Aquabacterium sp. OR-4: one gene and its partners. The protein of the gene in region 1 interacts with the protein of each later gene in a pairwise test. Links are inferred from orthologs where the notes say so. Each region holds a gene or a part of one and is shown in the gene's direction. Other genes may lie near its edges.

Region 1 (2,852 bases):
GGCAATGCGCAGCGCCTGGGCCTGCCGGTGGCCTGGGCCCAGGGCACCTGGTGGCAGGCCGTGGCCGCCGGCGCGTGCTTCGACCTGGTGCTCAGCAACCCGCCCTACATCGCCGGCGACGACCCCCACCTGCCGGCGCTGCGCCACGAGCCCCGGCTGGCGCTGACCCCCGGCGGCGACGGGCTCGACGCCTACCGCGCCATCGTGGCGGGCGCCGCGGCGCACCTGGCGCCGGGCGGCTGGCTGCTGTTCGAGCATGGCTTCGACCAGGCCGCGCCGGTGGCCGCGCTGCTGCAGGCCGCCGGCCTGACCGAGATCAGCACCCGCCTCGACCTCGAAGCCCGGCCGCGCTGCACCGGCGGGCGGGCGCCCTCCGGCAAAGCGTGAAATAGCGGCCCGAACCACGGCCTGAGCGCCGCTTCAAATCGCCCCCACGCGGGCCGGTGCAGGCGTAGCATGCACTGACAGGGCGGCCGCCGGCCACCCGGCCAGCCAGCCAGGAGAGCCGCATGCGCACCGCCTTCAGCCTGATCTGCGTCCTGGGTCTGAGCAGCCCGCTGGCAGCCCAGGATCACGGCCTCACCGCGCCGGCCGATGCCCTGGCCGGCCCGCGGCTGCAGGCCCGTTTCGAGCTTGAGCAGCCGCTGCTGCGCCTGCGCATGACCCAGCCGCTGTCGGCCAGCATCGGCCCCGCGCTGCAAACGCTGCGCCTGCTGGGCGACTACCAGTTCAGCACCTTGCGCCTGGGCGACACCGGCGGCCTGCGCGTCACCGGCGGCGTGCTGCTCAACCTGCGCCAGCCGGGCACGCTGGGCGGCCATGCCGAGGCCGGCGCTGCGCTGCCGCTGTCAGGCGCCGGCTATGCCGGCGTGGGCTATGCCAGCGCCAGCACGCATGCCGACGGCGGCTGGGGCGTCAGCGCCGATCTGGGCGTCACCGCGCTGGGCTTCGGCCATGCCCGGCTCGACCGCAGCGGCGCCGGCAGCCTGGTGCTGGACGCCGCCAGCCGCGACATCCGCCTGCAGCCGATGATCCGGCTGGGCGTGAACATGGCGTTCTGAACCCGGCAGCGGCAGCGCCCGGTGCGCGACTGCTGCGCACGGGTTTGCCGGCAGTCGCCGCGCGGCTGGGCCGCTTTGCCTTATAAACCCGCATCTTCAATGCATTGGCGCCCGGGGCACCGGGCCACACTCCCATGAGCGACGTGAAACAACAGATCGACGGCCTGGTGAAGGGCAACCGCGTGGTGCTGTTCATGAAGGGCACGGCCCAGTTCCCGATGTGCGGCTTCTCGGGCCGCGCGATCGAGCTGCTGAAGGCCAGCGGCGTGAAGGACCTGGTCACCGTCAACGTGCTCGACAACGACGCCATCCGCCAGGGCATCAAGGAATACGCCGACTGGCCGACCATTCCCCAGCTCTACATCAAGGGCGAATTCGTCGGCGGCTCGGACATCATGATGGAGATGTACGAGTCGGGCGAGCTGAAGCAGCTGCTGGCCTGAGCCTTGGGCCTGCCCCGCAGCGCCAGCGCCGCCTCGCGCGCGCCGGCTGACCGGTTTGCAGCCTGACATGGCGCGCCTGGTCGTCGGCATCACCGGTGCCAGCGGTGCGGTGTACGGCGTGCGCCTGCTGCAGCGCGCGCGCACGCTCGGCCTCGAAACCCACCTGGTCGTCACGCCTTCGGGCGTGCTCAGCGCCCACCACGAGCTGGGCCTGGACCGTGCCGCGCTCGGGGCGCTGGCCGACCACCACCACGCCCCGGGCGATGTGGGCGCCTGCGTGGCCTCGGGCAGCTTCGACACCACCGCCATGGTGGTGGCGCCCTGCTCGATGAAGACGCTGGCCGCCATCGCCCACGGCTTTGGCGACAACCTGCTCACCCGCGCGGCCGATGTCACGCTGAAGGAGCGCCGCCGGCTGATCCTGCTGGTGCGCGAAACGCCCTTCAACCTGGCCCACCTGCGCAACATGACCGCCGTGACCGAGATGGGCGGCATCGTCTTTCCACCGCTGCCGGCCTTCTACAACAAGCCCGCCAACATCGACGAGATGGTTGACGACACGGTCGAGCGGGTGCTGCAGCTGACCGGTGCCGGCAGCGCCGCGCCGCGCGCCTGGCCAGGCCTGCGCGGCTAGTTGCCGCAGGCGCCGCTGCGCGGCGGTTAGGCGTGCCAGCGCTGCGCGATGGTTAGGCGTGGCAGCGCTGCGCGGTAGGGTCAGACGCGCCAGCGTGCGCGGTTGGCCAGCACCGCGTTCGGATACGGCGCCTGGCCGCGGCTGCCGTTGTAGCGGCCCAGCGCCAGGAACAGGTCGCCGCGCTCGGTGTCGAGGTAGTGGCGCAGGATCACGCAGCCAAAGCGCAGGTTGGTCTGCATGTGGAACAGCCGCGCCGGATCGCCATCACCGATCAGCCGCGCCCAGAACGGCATCACCTGCATGTAGCCACGCGCGCCGGCCGAGCTGATGGCGTACTTGCGAAAGCCGCTTTCCACCTGCACCAGGCCCAGCACCAGGGCCGGCTCCAGCCCGGCGCGGGTGGCCTCGTACCACAGGGTTTCGAGGAACTCCACGCGCACATGGCCTTCGCTCTTGAAGCGCTTGAGCAGCTCGCTGCTGGCGCCCAGCCAGCGCAGATGGGCCAGGCGCTCGTCGCTGCGCTCGAAGCTGGGCCGCGGCGGCGAAGCCGCGGCGATGGCCGCGCTGAGCGCGGTGCGCACCGAGTCGGCCAACAGCTCCTCGCGCTGCGCCCCAGCCTGCGCGGCACCGGGCCACAGCGGCAGCGTCGCGGCCAGCGGGCCGGCCAGCATCTGCTGCAGCAGGCGTCGCCGGCTCACTGGACAAGCCTCCGCG
Region 2 (2,960 bases), on another replicon or contig:
ACACCACCCCGCCATGAACCCCTTCAGCAAGCCCGGTTCCAAGCCCCCCGCCCCGCATGCGCACGACGATGACCGCTACCCGGTGCGCAAGACCGAGGCCGAATGGCGCGCCCAGCTCGACCCGATGCAGTTCGAGGTGGCCCGCCACGCCGCCACCGAGAGGGCCTTTACCGGCCGCTTCTGGGACCACTGGGCCGATGGCGTGTACCGCTGCGTGGGCTGCGCCACGCCGCTGTTCCGCTCGGGCGAGAAGTTCGACGCCGGTTGCGGCTGGCCCAGCTGGTGGCAGGAGATCGAGCCCGGCCGCGTGGAGCGCCTGGTCGACGCCAGCCACGGCATGCTGCGCGTTGAAGTGCGCTGCGCCGCCTGCGGCTCGCACCTGGGCCATGTGTTCGAGGACGGCCCGGCGCCCACCGGCGAGCGCTACTGCATCAACTCGGCGTCGATCGATTTCACGCCCAAAGCCTGACTTCGGTCACGCCCTGGCCGCCAACAGGGCGCGCCAGACACTGCAAGCCAGGGATGAGGGGGGGCCGGCCGTCATGGCCGGCCGCTACACTCGCCGCCGCATGAAACTGCTTCTGGACTTTCTGCCGATCCTGCTGTTTTTCGGTACCTTCAAGTACGCCGAGAACCACAGGGAATGGGCCGCCGCCCTCGCCTCGCAACACTTCGGCTGGATGGTGGCCGGCGGCAGCGTCGGCCCCGCTGAGGCGCCGGTGATGCTGGCCACGCTGGTGGTCATTGCGGCCTCGCTGGCCCAGGTGGCCTGGCTCAAGCTCAGCGGCCGCAAGGTCGACCTGATGCTGTGGATCAGCCTGAGCCTGGTGGTGGTGCTGGGCGGGCTGACCGTGTGGCTCAAGAGCGAGACCTTCATCAAGTGGAAGCCCACCGGCCTGTACTGGGCCATGGCGCTGTCCTTCCTGGTGAGCCAATGGCTGTTTGGTCGCAACCTGCTCAAGCTGATGCTGGGCGAGCAGATCCAGCTGCCCGACGCCGTGTGGCAGAGATTGTCGTGGGCCTGGGTCGGCTTCTTCACCGGCATGGGCGTGCTCAACCTGTGGGTGGCCTACCATTTCAGCACCGACGCCTGGGTCAACTTCAAGCTGTTCGGCGGCATCGGGCTGATGCTGGTGTTCACCCTGGCACAGGGCCTGTACATCGGCCGGTACCTGCCCGACGAGCCAGCGGCCGACGACAAGGCGTCATGAGCGTTTGCGCACGGCCGCTCCGAGGCCGGCGCGTTTCTCCCTGCCGGGAGCCGGTCACGCCCTGACCAGAGGATCAAGCCTTGAACGCCGTACAAGCCAGCCAGATCGAATCCGCGGTGCGCGCCGCCATCCAGCCGATCGCGTTGCTGGAGGTCATCAACGAAAGCCACCTGCACGCCGGCCACCATGGCGCGGGCGAAGGCTCGCACTGGCGGGTGCGCCTGGTCAGCGAGCGCCTGGCCGGTCTGACGCCCGTGGCGAGACACCGCCTTGTGTATGATGCCCTGCGTCCGCTGCTGGCCCAGGGCATCCACGCGCTCGCCATCGATGCGCGTGCGCCAAGCCCGGCCTGAGTGCTAGGCACGGCAGCGGCCACACTCCCACTCTCCCTCCGTTCCCGTCAGGGCCGCCAAGCCGGTGCGCCCGTCTCCCCCGAGAAGGTTTGTCTGCCCATGATCCGCAAGAGCTTTGCTGCCCGTGCCACCGCGGTGGCCGTGACTTCCGCCCTGCTGCTGCCGCTGGCGTCGCTGGCGCAGAACATCGCCATCGTCAACGGCAAGGCCGTGCCCAAGGCGCGCCTGGACACCCTGCTCGACCAGGCCAAGCGCGCCGGCCAGGAAGTGACGCCCGAGATCCAGGCCCGTGCCAAGGACGAGGTGGTGCGCCGCGAGATCTTTGCGCAGGAGGCTGAGCGCCGCGGCGTGAGCCAGAACGCCGAGTACAAGGCGCAGATGGAACTGGCCCGCCAGAGCATCCTGATCCGCGAGCTGTTCGAGGACTACAAGAAGAAGAACCCGGTCACCGACGCCGAGGCCAAGGCCGAGTACGAGAAGTTCAAGGCCCAGAACACCGGCACCGAGTACCGCGCCCGCCACATCCTGGTGGAGCAGGAAGAGGAAGCCAAGGCCCTGATCGCGCAGATCAAGGGTGGCGGCAGCTTTGAGGAGCTGGCCAAGGCCAAGAGCAAGGATCCGGGCTCCGGCCAGAACGGCGGCGACCTCGACTTTGCCAAGCCCGAGAGCTATGTGCCCGAGTTCGGCAAGGCCATGTCGGGCCTGAAGAAGGGTGAGATGACCGAGACGCCGGTGAAGACCCAGTTCGGCTGGCACATCATCCGCCTGGAAGACACCCGCCAGGCGCAATTTCCCGAGTTCGACGCGGTGAAGGCCCAGATCCAGCAGCACCTGGCCCAGCAGAAGCTGGTCAAGTTCCAGCAGGACCTGAGCAAGGGCGCGAAGACCGACTACAAGTTCGCGCAGTAAGGGGAGCCCCCGGCTGCGGGGTACCGCAGCCGACCCCCGAGGGGTGGGCGAGGCCGCTTGGGAGCGGCCCGGCGCTGGCCTCGCTTCGCTTCGACAGGTGCTGAGCCCCTGGCTGCGGGTTGCCGCGGCAGCCCCCCGAGGTGTGGGCAACAACCCTCTTCACGGGCGCCTTCGGGCGCCCGTTGTCATTGGCGCGGCGGGTCGTTGGCTGCGTCGGCCAGAAACAGTGCCGGGTCGACCATGGCCTGGTTCAGGCACACGCCCCAGTGCAGGTGCGGGCCGGTGACGCGGCCGGTGGCGCCCACCTTGGCCACCGGCGCGCCGGCAGGCACCACATCGCCGGGTTGCACGTCGATGGCGCTCAGATGGCACAGCAGGCTCAGCAGGCCGGCGCCATGGTCCAGCCACACCGCGTGGCCGGAAAAGAAGTAGTCGCCGGTGTCGATCACCCGGCCGGCCAGTGGCGCCAGCACCGGCGTGCCGGTGG
Region 3 (3,004 bases), 240 kb from region 1 along the record:
GCGCCAGACGCTGTGGGCCTTCATCGGCCGGCTCAACAAGCAGGGCCACACGGTGCTGCTGACCACGCACTACCTCGAGGAGGCCGAGGCCCTGTGCCACCGCATCGGCATGCTCAAGCAGGGCCGGCTGGTCGCGCTGGAGCGCACGGCCACGCTGCTGGCCGCCACGCACAGCACCATGCTGCGCTTCAAGACCGACCAGGCCCTGCCGCCCGAGCTGGCGGCGCTGGCGCGCACCACGGGGCGCATCGTGCAGCTGCGCGCGCGCGATGCGGCCGAGGTCGAGCGCTTTCTGGCCACGCTGCGCGGTGCGGGTGTGGGCGTCGAGGATCTGGAGATCGGCCGCGCCGATCTGGAGGACGTGTTCGTGCAAATCATGCAGGGCCGCTCGCCGGTGGCCGCACCGGTGCAGGCCGTGGGGGCGGTGGCATGAGCGCCCGTCTCGAGGGCGCTGGCACGCTGTTCTACAAAGAGATTCTGCGCTTCTGGAAGGTGGCCTTCCAGACCGTGGGCGCGCCGGTGCTCACGGCCATCCTGTACCTGCTGGTCTTCGGCCATGTGCTCGAGGGCCGGGCGCAGGTGTTCGGCGAGGTCAGCTACACCGCCTTCCTGATCCCCGGGCTGGTGATGATGAGCGTGCTGCAGAACGCCTTTGCCAACAGCTCGTCCAGCCTGATCCAGAGCAAGATCACCGGCAACCTGGTGTTCCTGCTGGTCTCGCCGCTGTCGCACTGGGCCTGGTATGCGGCCTATGTGGGGGCCAGCGTGGTGCGCGGCCTGATGGTGGGCTTCGGCGTGTTCATCGTCACCGTGTGGTTCTCGCCGCCGCCCTTTGCCGAGCCGCTGTGGATCCTGGTGTTTGCGGCACTCGGTGCCGGGCTGATGGGCTCGCTGGGCCTGATTGCCGGGCTGTGGGCCGAGAAGTTCGACCAGATGGCGGCGTTCCAGAACTTCATCGTGATGCCCATGACCTTTCTGTCGGGCGTGTTCTATTCGGTGCATTCGCTGCCCGCGTTCTGGCAGGCGGCCAGCCACCTGAACCCGTTCTTCTACATGATCGACGGTTTCCGGCGCGGCTTCTTCGGCACCAGCGACGCCTCGCCCTGGCTCAGTCTGGCCGTGGTGGGCACGGCCTTCATTGCCGTGGCGGCGCTCACGCTGCATCTGCTGCGCATCGGCTACCGCATCCGGCCCTGAGCGCCGGGCGGGCAGGGCGCGCGTGGATGCCACACGGGTACAGATCCCGCCGCACGGCGCTCGGGCATTCAGTGCTCGCAGATAATCCCCCACATGGCTGATCCCACCGTTGACCAAGTTCGCAGCTACATCGCTGCAGGCCTGCCCTGTGAGCACCTCGTGGTCGAGGGTGACGGGCAGCATTTTTTCGCCACCATCGTGTCGGCCGAGTTCGACGGCCTGCCGCGAATCCGCCGCCACCAGCGGGTGTATGCGGCCCTGGGCGATAGAATGCGGGCCGAAATCCACGCGCTGTCGATGAAGACGCTCACCCCCGCCGAATGGGCAGCCGCACCGGCGGCCGACGCCCCGCACCACTCCCACTGACACCTGCGGCCACATGCTGCGGGTGGCTCTCGGGCACCCGCGGTACACGGTGGCCCTGATCCGCGCGGCATGGGGCGCCCCTGAGAGGACACCCCCCGATGACGATGCTGACCCTCGCCCTGTCCAAGGGCCGCATCTTCGAGGAAACGCTGCCGCTGCTGGCCGCCGCCGGCATCACGGTGAGCGAGGACCCCGAGAAGAGCCGCAAGCTGATCCTGCCCACCAGCCACGATGGCGTGCGCGTGGTGCTGGTGCGGGCCACCGATGTGCCCACCTATGTGGAGCATGGCGGCGCCGACATCGGCGTGGCCGGCCTGGATGTGCTGCTGGAGCACGGCGGCGCCGGCCTGTACCAGCCGCTCGACCTGAAGATCGCCCAGTGCCGCATGAGCGTGGCCACGCGCGATGATTTCGACTACGCCAGCGCGGTGAAGCAGGGCTCGCGCATCCGCGTGGCCACCAAGTACACCGCCATCGCGCGCCAGCACTTCGCCGACAAGGGCGTGCACGTCGACCTGATCAAGCTCTACGGCTCGATGGAGCTGGCGCCACTGACCGGCCTGGCCGATGCCATCGTCGATCTGGTGTCCACCGGTTCCACGCTCAAGGCCAATCACCTGGTCGAGGTCGAGCGCATCCTGGATGTGAGCTCGCGCCTGGTGGTCAACCAGGCGGCGCTGAAGCTGCAGCGCGAGCCGATCCGCCGCCTGATCGATGCCGTTGCGCAGGCCATTGCCGCGCGCCAATCCTGATCCGCCAGACGCTTTCCGCCATGACCGCCGTCGCCATCCGCCAGCTCAGCACCACGCAACCCGATTTCGAGGCGGCCTTCCAGCAGGTGCTGCACTGGTCGGCCGAGACCGACGACGCGATCGAGGCCCGTGTGGCCGACATCCTGGCCGAGGTGCGCCGCCATGGCGACGCCGCAGTGCTGCGCTACACCGCGCTGTTCGACCACCTGCAGGCCGACAGCGTGGCCGCCCTGGAACTCACGCGCGACGAGTTGAAGGCGGCGTTTGACGCCATCACGCCGGCCCAGCGCGCGGCGCTCGAATCGGCCGCGCACCGTGTGCGCAGCTACCACGAGCGCCAGAAGCAGGCCTGCGGCCTGAGCTGGCAGTACCGCGACGAAGACGGCACGCTGCTGGGCCAGAAGGTCATGCCGCTCGACCGCGTGGGCATCTACGTGCCGGGCGGCAAGGCCGCCTACCCGAGCAGCGTGCTGATGAACGCCATCCCCGCCCATGTGGCCGGTGTGGGCGAGATCATCATGGTGGTGCCCACGCCGGCCCGCAGGGATGGCGTTTCAGGTCAAGCGCGTGGCGAGAAGAACCCGCTGGTGCTGGCCGCCGCCCACGTGGCCGGCGTCAGCCGCGCCTTCACCGTGGGCGGTGCGCAGGCCGTGGCGGCACTGGCCTACGGCACCGCCACCATCCCGCGG

The links.
Region 2: the proteins of grxD (region 1) and N4G63_RS06700 interact in binary tests that used the Escherichia coli proteins (3 or more experiments, as listed by UniProt). The link is inferred for Aquabacterium sp. OR-4 from one-to-one orthologs.
Region 3: the proteins of grxD (region 1) and N4G63_RS19245 interact in binary tests that used the Escherichia coli proteins (3 or more experiments, as listed by UniProt). The link is inferred for Aquabacterium sp. OR-4 from one-to-one orthologs.

The regions. Positions count from the first base shown.
Region 1 is NZ_JAOCQD020000002.1:1,823,623-1,826,474, forward strand. Bases 149-2,849 are described here. They hold grxD (Grx4 family monothiol glutaredoxin), read left to right. Parts: upstream 149-1,195; coding sequence 1,196-1,504; downstream 1,505-2,849. Other genes in these bases: prmC (peptide chain release factor N(5)-glutamine methyltransferase), read left to right, coding at 149-387; N4G63_RS20230 (hypothetical protein), read left to right, coding at 510-1,061; N4G63_RS20240 (UbiX family flavin prenyltransferase), read left to right, coding at 1,572-2,138; N4G63_RS20245 (lytic transglycosylase domain-containing protein), read right to left, coding at 2,219-2,809. Also shown: more of prmC, read left to right, coding at 1-148. UniProt on the Escherichia coli protein: Monothiol glutaredoxin involved in the biogenesis of iron-sulfur clusters.
Region 2 is NZ_JAOCQD020000001.1:1,575,935-1,578,894, forward strand. What follows is about bases 119-2,927. They hold N4G63_RS06700 (BolA family protein), read left to right. Parts: upstream 119-1,291; coding sequence 1,292-1,564; downstream 1,565-2,927. Other genes in these bases: msrB (peptide-methionine (R)-S-oxide reductase MsrB), read left to right, coding at 119-469; N4G63_RS06695 (septation protein A), read left to right, coding at 570-1,211; N4G63_RS06705 (peptidylprolyl isomerase), read left to right, coding at 1,664-2,473; N4G63_RS06710 (peptidoglycan DD-metalloendopeptidase family protein), read right to left, coding at 2,659-2,927. Also shown: more of msrB, read left to right, coding at 14-118; more of N4G63_RS06710, read right to left, coding at 2,928-2,960. UniProt on the Escherichia coli protein: Transcriptional regulator that plays an important role in general stress response. Has many effects on cell morphology, cell growth and cell division. Acts by regulating the transcription of many genes, including dacA (PBP-5), dacC (PBP-6), ampC and mreB.
Region 3 is NZ_JAOCQD020000002.1:1,585,013-1,588,016, reverse strand. Bases 74-2,926 are described here. They hold N4G63_RS19245 (BolA family protein), read left to right. Parts: upstream 74-1,290; coding sequence 1,291-1,563; downstream 1,564-2,926. Other genes in these bases: hisD (histidinol dehydrogenase), read left to right, coding at 2,336-2,926; hisG (ATP phosphoribosyltransferase), read left to right, coding at 1,668-2,315; N4G63_RS19250 (ABC transporter permease), read left to right, coding at 430-1,197; N4G63_RS19255 (ABC transporter ATP-binding protein), read left to right, coding at 74-433. In the rest of the region: more of N4G63_RS19255, read left to right, coding at 1-73; more of hisD, read left to right, coding at 2,927-3,004. UniProt on the Escherichia coli protein: Involved in cell resistance against acid stress.